3 regions of the Paenibacillus sp. Y568 genome follow, and region 1 is predicted to be linked to each of the others. Evidence: riboswitches for the same ligand, from Rfam matches in the RefSeq annotation. Region 1 holds a riboswitch; each other region holds the start of a gene.
What was found. Region 1 has a riboswitch for cobalamin ahead of AC1D7X_RS05935 (anaerobic ribonucleoside triphosphate reductase). Riboswitches for the same ligand answer to the same signal wherever they lie in the genome.

Region 1 (4,422 bases):
ATTTCGTTATGAATCATACACCCGCTCCAAATGAGTGTAAAGGTGACTTGAACCCCACCTAGAAGGAAATAAGAAGCATTTAGGTTGATGGTAACGGTTACAAAAATAACAATCAACTCCTTGCTCATTCATGCTCTCTATATCTCAATATTACGCAATTATTGTAATTACTTATTCTCAAAAACGAACAAAGCCATCCAAATGGATGACTTTGTCAATATATTTATATGTCTTTATTGATATATCCTTTAATGAATATCGATTTAAACGCCTAATTCACCGTAATTGAACCGACAGAGGACGTTAGTGACAACAGTGGACCGCCGCCATTGATGTCGCTTTTCCCTTTAGAAACTCCTGTGATGCTACCCACCTCAGTCTTCGTCTCCAGACTACATTGAAGGGATTCAGCCAGGTTCGCAACAATGGCACCTACTTCTGTCTTCACTTTGAGACTACTATCTTCTTTCATTTGATCAATACCCAGTTGAAGACTACCCGTTTCGGATACTATACTAGATTTCCCTTCAATGTGAGCTCCTTCGATACTTACTGAACCCACGTTATTATGAACATCATATACACCTCTCAGGTTACTTAAATTAATCTCACCAACTTCACTGAAGATGTCATAATTTTTAACCCGATCTGGTATCTCTATCACATAATCAATACTGAAGTTTGAGAATCCATACTCTTTCTTTGCCCACTTCCACATATTAAGCTTCTCATTCCCCTTAGGATGTGTAACGACCTCTAACTGATCTCCATTTACAACGACAGCAATTTCCGCGTGATCCATGATCTCTTGATATTTATCATCACGGGATGATTTGTCTAGAGACCAAATTGTAGCAGTCACGTTAATCTTATCACCAGAAGTTCCTTTCACCACAATGTTACCTACCTCATGGTCCACCTGAAGTGCCGATACTGAATTATCCACCTCTTGTGTGTATGAAATCTCTTGGTGAATGCCATTCCTCTTCAACTCATCACTCAAATCTAAGGCTGTATCTTGTACTTTATCCCTAATCCCTTCTACTGCTTCACCAATTCCGCTCTGAATCGTTTCGGTATTATTCGTACAGCCAGACAACAAACCTACGAATACGAATGCTGCAATCAGCATTGGCTTATAATGGATCCCCATATTAAATAATCGCTCCTTCATTTGATAGTCCTGCATTTCAGTCTCACGATGTTACGTTGTCATTATTATACAATATTAGGTAATTAATAACACCGGTCTGTGGACTAGTAAATTACTGGACTAGAGGCGGGGAAAGAGTGTTTAATATTAGTCAGAAAAGGGTTGTTCATTTATCCAATTGCTGTAGTCTCCAAACTCCTTATAGGGACATTATAAAAAGACATAAATAAAACGCGATCTCCGCACAACCGGAAAACCGCGCCCCGTAAGCCTTCTCAAAAATGCTGGTGAAGGGAATTGAACCCCCGGCCTACGCGTTACGAGTGCGTTGCTCTACCCCTGAGCTACACCAGCCTAAGAACCTAACTTGCCTTTACACAATGATTATTGTACTGCTAATTCACATTATATGCTCTGGTAGATAGATCCTACTTTAACTTATCCTGAACAGACTGTAATTTCTGTGCACTAGAAGAAAATTTATCACGACGATCATCCAATTTCACCGAAGTTGAGACCCGCTCTGCTCCCGCTAGGAATGGAGATTCATGTAATGTAGCTATAGCTTTCCATACTAATTCAAGAGGCCCCTCAATAATTGTACTCATGGATGTTAGTTCATACGTTATACCTTGCTGTTCCTTTAGAACCCGTTGCATATCCGCAACGTAAGCACTTAGGCTTGTCGTCTGCGTTCCAATCGGAATAATAGTAACTTCAGCTATTGCCATCTCATCATACCTCCAAAGCTATTTATAATTATTTATATGTTCTTATTCTAGCCAACTCGCAAATATTTAGCAAAATGAAGACACAAAAATTTCATATCACAAATCAAAACACTCCAAAGGTTAGTGGTAGCGGGCTTGGGAAAAGTTTCACACTTTTTTATAGATATTATTTCATAATCGACTGTTTACAAACACAATATATTGAGTTAGATTTATATAACAATACTAAATATAGTAAAAACAGGTGATCCGGTTGGTACATCACATACGGATCTTAAAAGGGAAGAATGGTGCAAATCCATCACGGTCCCGCCACTGTAACTCAAGAATTGACCTGCATATTGCAGACCAATAGACACGGCAATTGCCACTGTGAGCACAAACTTATGGGAAGGCGCTAGTGTCGCTTAAACGATTACCTCCTAAATGGACAAGGGTCGTTTACTTGAGAGAGTCAGGAGACCTGCCTGTTCGACATAATTCAACAAATCCTACGAGGACATAGGAATTGTTACTTTTCACTTCGGTTTTGTAACCAGGAGAATATAGTAGCATGTCCTGAGCAACCTCCTAGGAGTGCTTTTTTTGTCTGATGGATTGTCAGATGGAATACAACATGACGCGACAATCATGGCATTTCTTAACCGAAGGGTGGAATCAGTTCAATGGTACTTATGGAATCAAGAAATCGCACCTCTGAAGCAGAGGTAATGTTACGAGAGGTAGCAAGTCTTGGGCACGATATTTCAGAGAGTCTTAATGTAGAGATGCTACGTGAGAACGCCAACCTGAATGGAGAAAGCTTTTCAGGGAAAATAGGTAAATTCGGTAGCGAATATGCTAAATGGTACGCCAGATATTACATATTACCTGAACAACTCATGGCTGCTGTGGATCATAATGATCTATATGTGCACGACCTTGATCAATATGCGGTAGGAAGTACGAATTGTATCTTCATCCCATTCGACAAACTCCTAGCGCGAGGCTTTAGTACAGGAAGCGGCAGCGTCCGTTCCCCGAAGTCGATCTCAACCGCTATGGCCTTAGTTGCGATAATATTTCAATGTCAGCAGAATTCTCAATATGGTGGAGTTTCAGGGAGCAAATTGGATCATGATTTGGCTCCATATGTCGCCATGTCATTTGCGAAGCATTTTAATAAAGGGGTACAATACTTCAATGAGAATCATTCCATAGAAGAACAAGACATCACTATAGATAATATAACGTTATCCGTTTCTCACCCCCATTCTTACGCTTTTGCCATGCAAGAGACGAAGACAGAATGCCTCCAAGCTGCTGAGAGTTTAATTCATAATCTAAATACGATGTCTAGTCGTGCTGGTGGGCAGATTCCATTCACTAGTATCAATTATGGCACCTGCACCTCCCCTGAGGGACACATGATTATTGACAGCTTACTCAGCGCAACAATGAACGGACTCGGTAATGGAGAAACACCTGTATTCCCTATTCAAATTTTCAAATGTAAACGGGGTATTAATCAATCGCTAGAAGATCCAAACTATCATCTTTTCTTAAAGGCAATCGAATGTTCAACGAAACGTTTGTATCCTAATTTCGCTAACATTGATGCTCCTTTCAACTTGCAGTATTATGATCCGACTGATCCTAACACCGAATTTGCTACAATGGGTTGTCGCACTCGCGTTCTTGCAGATCGACATGGGCGTAATCACTTGGCAGGTAAGGGCAATCTTTCCTTTAATACGATTAATCTTGTTAAATTAGGCATTCAACACGGTATGGTCAATGGCCGCACAACACCTAATGAAGAAGGGTTCTATCAAGATTTATATCATTTCTTAAATATTGCTCTTGATGGTCTTCTACACCGCTACAAGATTCAATCTCGACAACCTGCCAAAGCCTCCGACTTCATGATGCGTGAAGGAGTCTGGGAAGGTGGAGAACAGCTTAATCCTGACGATACCGTGGAAAATTGCTTGAAACATGGTAGCTTGTCCATAGGATTCATTGGTCTGGCCGAATGTATGAAATCTATGTATGGTAAACATCATGCTGAGAGCGATGAAGTGTATGCTAAGGCGTTAGCTCTGATCTCTTCGATGCGTCGTTATTGTGATGATAAGAGTGAGGAATATGACCTTAACATCACTTTGATGGCCACTCCAGCTGAAGGATTGTCAGGTAAATTCACTAAAAAGGATCGAGAAGTATTTGGTTCCATTCCGGGTGTAACGGATCGTGAATATTATACGAATTCTTTTCATGTTCCGGTGTATTATAAGCTACCGGCTGCACGTAAAATTTCACTTGAAGCTCCTTTTCATGAATTATGCAATGCAGGTGCCATCTCTTATGTTGAATTAGATGGAAATGTACGCAGCAACCCGAGTGCTTTTCTCAAAATAGTGCAATATGCATTACAACAGAATATCAGCTACTTCAGTATTAATCATCCAATTGATCGTTGCGGATCATGCCACTATGAAGGCATCATCGGAGATACTTGTCCGCAATGTGGAACTCATGAATCAGACATCCCTATGT
Region 2 (4,422 bases), on a different contig from region 1:
CATGATGGCATGGGCAATAGGTATTTTATGGTGCGCATACCTCCTAGATCTTGTCATCGGAGATCCTCGTTGGTTACCGCACCCTGTAATAGGTATGGGTAATTGTATTAAACGTGTAGAGAAGAAGATTCGCAGCAAAGTCTCTCAACCGGTCCAATTGAAAATGGCAGGAATTCTACTCCCAGTTATTATCGTCGGAGGTTCTCTTGTGATAACGTGGGCATTGTTAAGAGGACTCTATATGATTCATCCTTGGTTGTCAGCAGGAGTAGAAGTTATATTGATTGCTACAACCATAGCTACGAAAGGACTTAAAGCTGCGGGTATGGAGGTGTATGGTCATCTTAGTCGAGGTGATCGACCTGCCGCAAGACAAGCATTAGGAATGATTGTTGGAAGAGATACGGCACATTTAGAAGAGCCTGAGATTGTTCGTGGAACGGTTGAGACCGTAGCAGAGAATATCGTAGATGCTATTGTGTCACCGTTGTTCTATGCCCTGATAGGTGGAGCACCACTTGCCATGGCTTATCGTGCGGTCAATACCTTGGACTCCATGGTTGGATATAAGAATGAGAAATATATCAACCTAGGTTGGGCTTCGGCACGATTGGATGATATTGCGAACTTTATCCCAGCTCGAATAACAGCTGTATTATTGGTCGTTAGTAGTTGGATGATGTCTCTAGATTACAAAAAATCTTATCGTACCATCAAACATGATGCCCGGCTCCATCCCAGTCCCAACAGTGGGTTTCCGGAGTCAGCTGTAGCTGGAGCTTTAGGAATCCGGCTCGGAGGTGAGAACGTGTACCATGGAGTATTATCTTTTCGTGCATACATGGGTGAGTATTCTCGTCCAATGGCTAAGGAGGATATTCAGTCAACCGTACGGTTAATGATACTCGCTTCATTACTATTCCTCATGCTGTGCACACTTACGATATGGGGTGTAGGTGGAACGCTATGGAGTTAGAACTAATATGTATCCGTCATGGCAGAACGCAATGGAATCAGGATAGACGATATTTGGGGCATACCGATATAGGTATTCTCCAAGAGTCATTAATAGAGCTTTTGCCAGTGAAAGAAGCCCTTAAAGGAAGAAAGTTTCAAAGGGTATTCTGTAGTGATCTAAAGCGATGTAGGGAAACGTTACAATGGATCTATCCTACTTCCATAGATAGCGTAGCATTTGATGAAAGGTTACGAGAAATGGATTTTGGGGAGTGGGAAGGGCATACCTACGATCAGTTAAAAGATATGAATAATTATCGAGGATGGTTAGACAATCCACAACTCGTAACTCCTCCAGGAGGAGAATCATGGGGGCACTTTCAGAAGCGCCTTGTGGATTTTATGGACAATCTGGCATGTGTCATAAAGGAAGAAAATGATGATAAGGGTATGTCTTCTATATTAATCGTTACGCATGGAGGGGTTATCAGACAACTCGCAAGTATGACCATTCCAGGTTCAACGTTCTGGGATTTCTCTGCTGACCCGGGAAGCTTATTATCATTAAAATTGATCTTGCATGAGGGGCAATGGGTAGGGCACTTATGATGAATCCCATAGCGTATTGTTAACATTAGATTGTAAGGTGACTCTATTTAACCTATAATTTTGAGTAGAGAGGCAAGACTTGTCCTTAAATGAATATAATAAACTTGTGAGGTCTAGGGTAGAAGTGCACCATACGTGCGTGCTTCAACGTCTAGTTAAAAGGGAAGTCGGTGAAATTCCGACGCGGTCCCGCCACTGTGAAACAGGGATGTTCTTAATGTACCACTGTTCTGCGACAAGCAGGATGGGAAGGTGAGGACATTAGCGAACCTGTGAGCCAGGAGACCTGCCTTATGAGTATATTACGACGGTCCTTCGAGGAAGGGATTACGTTTGGCTTATGGAAGTACACCGATTCATTTCGGTACATAGCCCGCGGAACTCATGGTGACTGTTACCATACACCCCGTATAAACGTAACCCCTGATGCTTTCTTAACACAAGAAAATCAGGTTTTTTTTGTTGCGAATGCAAAGACTTCGTAAAGACAATTCATTGAGATCACATGGAGAGCGTCTCGTAAATTATGGAATACGAAGATAGGGGAGAAAGATTACAATGAAACAGAATTGGAAGAATTGGAAGAATTGGAGTTCGGGTGCCCTAGCGATTATTCTAGCGTTATCACTCGCAGCTTGTGGAAATAATAATGAAGCGAAGCAAGTAACGGAATCAGCACCAATAGTCAATGAACAGGGTACTCCACCTGTAGAACAGGCAAGTGAGTTGAGAACGGTCTATCCACTTACCGTAAAAGATGTGACAGGCGAAAGTTTTACATTTAGTGAGGCTCCGGATCAATTAATATCGATATCTACAGCAGAGACAGAAATATTATTTGCTCTAGGATTAGATGAACAGATTGTCGGTGTTTCTGATTATGACGATTATCCAGAAGCTGCGAAATCCAAACCTAAGATGGGTGATTTATATAATCTGAATGAGGAAGCGATTATTGCGGTACAACCTGATCTTGTTCTTACAGGTACTTCTTTGAATGTTGAAGCTAACGAGAAATTTCGTGATTTAGGAATTCCAGCATTTAAGACAGATGCGAAGTCCGTGGATGAGGTCATTGCCAATATTGAATTATTGGGTAAGATTACCGATCGTCAAGCAGAGGCAAAGCGTGTTGTAGATACAATGAAACAAGAGCGCGATGAAGTGACGGAAGTAGTTAAATCACTTACACCTGAACAGAAAAAGACAGTATATTTGGAGTTTTCGCTTGGTTGGACGGTAGGAAATGGCGAATTTTTGGATGAGTTAATCACCCTAGCTGGGGGTGTTAACGTCGCTGCAGATACAGTGGGATGGAATGCAATTAGCGAAGAGAAAATTATTAATGATAATCCTGATGTGATTCTATATTCGAAGAATGTCATTGATGAGAATACAAAAGAAACCTTAGACCAGGTCATTAAAGCTCGTAGTGGATGGGATCAAATTACGGCTATTAAGAATGATGATATATATGCATTAGATGATGGTCTAATTAGTCGTACGGGTCCACGTGTGACACAAGGACTTAAGATCATTGCCAATGCTATTTATCCTGAACTTATGAAGCCATGAGAACAAAGTTAGCTTGGTATGGCGGACTCGGGGTAGTCTTGCTTATCGTGAGTTTTCTACTCTGTCTTGGCATAGGGGCAGTGGAGATCCCAGTAAAAGATATTATAACCATTCTATTGCACAGGGCACCATGGATTGGTGATGCGATTACTCCGAATTGGAGCCCTGCCTTTGAACAAATATTGATCAAAGTCCGGTTACCACGAATTGTCCTTGGTATGTTGGTCGGAGCGGCTCTTGCTATTGCTGGTTCTGGATTTCAGGGTGTACTTCGTAATCCACTAGCTGATCCTTACACCCTTGGCGTATCTTCAGGTGCATCTGTCGGTGCTGCAGTTCTCATATTCTTTGGCATACAGTATTCACTTGTAGGTGCTTGGACACTGCCATTGGTTGCTTTTGTTACGGGCTTATTGACGCTATGGGGCGTGTTATCACTGGCACGAGACGGGGGGAAGATTCCTACTAACAGTCTGATCTTGTCTGGCGTAGTGATGCAATCCTTTCTAGGTGCTATAGTATCCTTCCTAACAGCGATGTCGAAGGAGACGATTAATGAAATCTTGTTCTGGACGATGGGAGGACTCAGCTTCCGAGGCTGGTCATATACCTTAATGCTATTACCATACGTTTTGATTGGGCTTCTCATCATTTGGAGTAGTGCACGATCCTTAAATTTATTAGCACTGGGAGAACGTCAGGCGGCACATATGGGTCTTCGTGTGGAGAGAATTAAGCTAATTACGTTAGTTGTATCGACATTATTAACAGCAGCTGCCGTATCTGTATCGGGTGTCATTGGATTTGTAGGTCTTGTGATTCCGCATATGATTAGACTCATTACCGGTCCTGATTATCGACTCATCGTTCCATTATCAGCAATAGGAGGTGCGATCTTTACCATGTGGTGTGACACCGCTGCCCGCTCCATTCTTGCACCAACAGAGATTCCACTAGGCGTAGTCACGGCATTTCTTGGGGCACCTTTCTTTGCATATTTGTTATATCGTAATAAGAAGCAAGGGAATGGTGGTAAGGTATGATTGAGTTGCGGAATGTATCTAAATGTTACGGAGAGCTTATGGCACTCATCGATGTGAACTGCTCCATACAAGAAGGAGAGTGGTGGGGAATCATTGGTCCAAATGGGAGTGGTAAATCAACGCTACTCCAATTAATCTCTGGAGTCGACAAGATATCCACGGGTGAACTTATGATTCGAGGCCATCATGTCTCGGAGTATAGTCGGCGAGAGTTATCTCAGATGTTGGCTGTCCTTCA
Region 3 (4,422 bases), on a different contig from region 1:
ATTGTTGCTGCCATTTGCTCCCGGGTAATCTTATCGGTGGGATTAAATTCATGATTAAAGCCTGTAATGAATCCTGCTTTATAAGCCGCATTAACATAAGGATAGAACCAATCATCTGTAGCAACATCCTTGAAGCTAATACTTTTGTCTACTGTTAGATCAAGTCCGAGAACTGTCGCTATTATTTTGGTAAACTCTGCTCTTGTAATGTTAGATTTCGGATTAAACTTCCCATTATTCCCTTGAATAAACCCGTTCTGCGTTGCCACACCAATAGCTTCATACGCCCATAAGGAGATGACATTGGCATCTGTATATATTTTTTTCAAATCTATTGGGTTTACCACATCAACAGGATTCACCACATTAAATTTGCTAACGGTATACGACACAAAGGTTGTCATCACATTTGTTTTTAAATAGAGATCGTTGCCCTTAATAAAGGAATAAGTTTGCTTCACATTCCCTTTTGTCGCTTGGATCCCGTTCTCTTCCGTGTTATACATCGTAATTGGTGTAAATGTATTGCCTTCTATGAACCCTGGAAGTTGCTCTTTGCCACCTTTGAAGATAAAGGTAACAGGTTTATCAAATAGCGCTTGATTAGAACCATTTCCCATCACGAAGACTTGATTCAATTTTTCTAACTTTTCATTTTCTTTCAGTGTTCCTTTAATAAGATTTGGTATGGTTGTAGTGTTCGTGTCAGCTGATGTCATAAGTTCAATCTTAGGATCTCCCGTTTTCAGTTGAGTTCCTTTCTCGATAACAACCGATGTATCCCCTTTTACTACCGTAATCATTGGAATATCGTCTTTGACATCTGCTACATTAAGCAACACTTTCGATTGAACATTTGGAATGTTAATCGTGATATTCGTGGTATTTTTAAGTTCCTTTAATATGTTCAGCGTATAGTCCATGGAGATATCCTTAGGCACATTGATAACTGGTGTTTTGTCATCAGATTGAATAACGATTCCTTGACCTACCGATAGTTGACCTTCGGAAGTCTGATCCCATTGGCTAAGGTCTTCACCTAAATCTGTACCTAGATCAGTCGTATAACGCCACTGTACATAATCCCCATCATTCAAAATATATTGACTCGCTCCATAGTTGGGATACCAGCCGTTGACATTATACATCCAGCCACTGCCGCTACCATGGTCAAATTCTCCATCACCCGCAATGGATTCCATATAGATACTTCCATATTTTTCAGTCCAAGAAAAATTGTAACCTATATTACGTTTATCAAGCACTCTTTTTAATACGGTCCAAGCCGTGTCACCCGGTTGTAATTCAACTCTTATAGCTGCAACAACATCGCCCTTGTTTATCGTAAGCTTATCTACAGATAGAGTTACATAAGATTTCAGTTCAGGAGTTGGTGTTACTGGCGGTACCTCTGGTGTTACAGGCGGCACTTCTGGTGTCACTGGCGGCACTTCTGGTGTCACTGGTGGCACTTCTGGTGTTGCCGGTGGCACCTCTGGTGTTGCCGGTGGCAATTCCGGTTGTTTCCCTTGTACATCTGTCATATCATAGAGACCTTGTTGACCATTCACAAATCGATCATAGGCCACTAGAGCAAAAGTACCTTGGTCCGTAGCCATACCGTCTACTTTACCCGCTACAGCCCCACCATTACCTGATGCTCCCGGTTTAACGTGCATAAACCCGCCTTCAGGAACAGCAAATGATAGCAAGGCATCTATAGTAGAATAGCCATTTTTAATAAACCTTGAATCCGTATGTGGATCGATACCTAGACCCGTTAAAGCTACAACAACCTGTGCAATACTTTCGCTATTAATACTTCCCCAACTTGCATAGCCACCCTCATCTTTTTGCGCTTGGGATAACCATACAATCGCTCGATCCACTGCCTCTTTTACATCTTGACGCGTCTCATAATATGGCGTAAGTCCTTGTATTGCCATTCCGGTGACATCAGGATCTGGAACTTTACCGCTTAATGCCCATCCTCCACCACTAATCTCTTTTGCCAAAATATAATCGATCAGCATATCTCGCGTAGTCTGTGTTTTTACACCTGCAACGATCGGTATATCATAATGATTACTGTCTAGTGCTATAAGAGCAAAAATGGGTCCATTAATACCTTGTTTAATAACTGTGCTGTAATCAGCTAGCTTTTCAAGTTGATTGTAACCACCCACATCGATAACACCTTTACCAATAGAGGTTAATCCCAATATTACCCTTGAATGCTCTGTATATTTCACTTTATGTAGTACGCCATTCGCATTCTGCAATACTTTAACAACATTGTTGTAGTAGTTCTCGTAATAGTCATCAGGAACGGTATAATTAGCTCTTGCTAAAGAAAGGATAGACCATTCTCCGCCGCCTGTTCCAAGGGTAGGGTTAGTTACAGTTTTAAGAATATAAGCTAGATTGTTATCTAACTGTTCTTTTGCTGATAGAGTAGCGTTTAAAGTGCTTTGTACACTTAACCTATTCATCTTGGGTATGAAATCTGTGTATACATCACTTGTTACAGCTGTTTGATCGCTGAAATAATCTCCATTTGTTAATGAATTACTAGATTCTGCACCCCCCGTATCCGCATAAGACACGGTCATACTGGTTGCAACCGTAGATATAAATATACATACGATTAGTAACCAAGCTATGAATTTATTATTTCTCATTTGTATCATCTCCCTTTCATTTCACTCAAATTAGCAACCTTCTGTAGAACTAACACAACAAAAAAACCTCTCAACTAGAAAAGTTAAGAGGTTTATATATAGTAAACAGCTAAAATTAGCATGCACTAATAAACACCTTCTATCCATCGTAGAGTTAATGGTGTAACAAAAACAGGCAGGTATTCTGGCTTAAGTATCAACACCCTTACACCCTTCCCAGTTTCCCAGTGGTTTCTTGTAAGGACTCCTCTATTACAGCGGCGGGACCGCGTGGGATTTACACCCACTTCCCTTTTAACCAATTCATGTTCAGTTCGACGAACTGCATAATTGGCACCTGTTTCTAATATTCAATTCTTGAACATCATATCTAATATAGGCTCTTTTGTCATGTTAATATTTTCATTCTTAAATTAAAACAGAGCTGACTTCTGGTAAGTACAGGAATCAGCTCTCTTCTTAGATGCTATATATTATCGATGATTCCTATTTTCTGCAAAACGTATCGCCCTACCAATCAGAGGAGCCATAATTGAAAGGTGCCCTTCATCTTCGAAGCAGCGATGCTCAACGTGGAAGCCAGGAATGTCTGCCTGACTCAAGCGTTCATACATGAGCCTTGCATCCTGAATCATATGAGGTTTCTCTTGGCTCCCTACACCGATATAGAGTGACGATTTCAAAGGAGTAAGCTGTGCACTCTCGCTCAGATTATCCACATAAGGGACGATATATCCATTCTTCCACCAGATCGACGGACTACCCGCAACATAATTTTGAAAAGCTTCGCCCTTCATAAACAATGTATACAAGACAAAAAATCCACCGAGCGAATGTCCAAACAACGTTTGTTGATCTCGATTAATTGCATATATTTGTTCAATGAAAGGTTTAAGTTCTTGTTCTATGAACAATAAGAAACGTTCTGCACCTCCCGTTACTGGCCAAGGTGAATCGTCCTTACGCGGAGGTAATTCATCATCACTCGCATAGATGGTATAATCATTAAATCTTCGTGGTGTATCGAGTGGTTGATCCGTATCATAACCGATGCCAACCACTATAGATGGCTCTATCCGATAAGGTCCCATACTGAGCAGGCGAACTGTCTCGGTCATCGTACCAAAGGCTGCATTACCATCTAACATATAAATAACGGGAAATCCATTCTCCGGAGCTATCGTTGGTGGTACCCAGATCATCACTCGGTAATGTTCACCTGCATCACTGGTCAGATTCCATTGCTCTGCTCCTGGGATCGTGAAGGTTGAGCGTATAGGATTATCGTTCATCTATGATCTCTCCTTCACTAAATAACCTCATCATTCCTCTAATAAAATAAGGTGTGAAGAAGAAATCGTCATGAGTACCTCTCGGATCGGTTTCAAATGTCAGTTGATCTGGTGGAAAACCCTTATCGAGCAATAGGGCATGTGCTTCCTTCGTATGCATGACCATGCCGCGTTGTATATTCGTCTTGTAGATCCCTTCCAGCTCCCCGACATACATATATATGCGATGATTTGTCGCTGAAATGGTCTCCTTATCCATAAATGACAGAACATTTTCATACCAGAAGGAAGCCGAGATGAGTGCAATTTTTCCAAACACTTGAGGGTATTGGTAGTAAGCATACATGGAGACAAGACCGCCCAAGGAACAACCTGCAATCCCTGTATGCTCAGGTCCTGACATCGTTCGATAATTAGCATCTATATACGGTATAATTTCATGGACAAGA

Region 2: it holds a riboswitch for cobalamin, as region 1 does, so the genes downstream of both, AC1D7X_RS07125 (ABC transporter substrate-binding protein) here and AC1D7X_RS05935 (anaerobic ribonucleoside triphosphate reductase) in region 1, are expected to answer to the same signal.
Region 3: it holds a riboswitch for cobalamin, as region 1 does, so the genes downstream of both, AC1D7X_RS11805 (S-layer homology domain-containing protein) here and AC1D7X_RS05935 (anaerobic ribonucleoside triphosphate reductase) in region 1, are expected to answer to the same signal.

Annotation. Positions count from the first base shown of each region.
Region 1 covers NZ_JCAIUM010000003.1:175,226-179,647, reverse strand. Annotated here, with positions in the region: gene AC1D7X_RS05950 (hypothetical protein) at 272-1,189, opposite strand; tRNA gene AC1D7X_RS05945 (tRNA-Thr) at 1,436-1,507, opposite strand; gene AC1D7X_RS05940 (MTH1187 family thiamine-binding protein) at 1,582-1,884, opposite strand; cobalamin riboswitch at 2,110-2,369, shown strand; gene AC1D7X_RS05935 (anaerobic ribonucleoside triphosphate reductase) at 2,550-4,422, shown strand, end outside.
Region 2 covers NZ_JCAIUM010000004.1:47,674-52,095, forward strand. Annotated here, with positions in the region: gene AC1D7X_RS07110 (adenosylcobinamide amidohydrolase) at 1-5, shown strand, start outside; gene cbiB (adenosylcobinamide-phosphate synthase CbiB) at 2-976, shown strand; gene AC1D7X_RS07120 (histidine phosphatase family protein) at 967-1,566, shown strand; cobalamin riboswitch at 1,660-1,874, shown strand; gene AC1D7X_RS07125 (ABC transporter substrate-binding protein) at 2,125-3,141, shown strand; gene AC1D7X_RS07130 (FecCD family ABC transporter permease) at 3,138-4,184, shown strand; gene AC1D7X_RS07135 (ABC transporter ATP-binding protein) at 4,181-4,422, shown strand, end outside.
Region 3 covers NZ_JCAIUM010000007.1:107,674-112,095, reverse strand. Annotated here, with positions in the region: gene AC1D7X_RS11805 (S-layer homology domain-containing protein) at 1-2,681, opposite strand, end outside; cobalamin riboswitch at 2,839-3,037, opposite strand; gene AC1D7X_RS11800 (alpha/beta hydrolase) at 3,155-3,973, opposite strand; gene AC1D7X_RS11795 (alpha/beta hydrolase) at 3,963-4,422, opposite strand, start outside.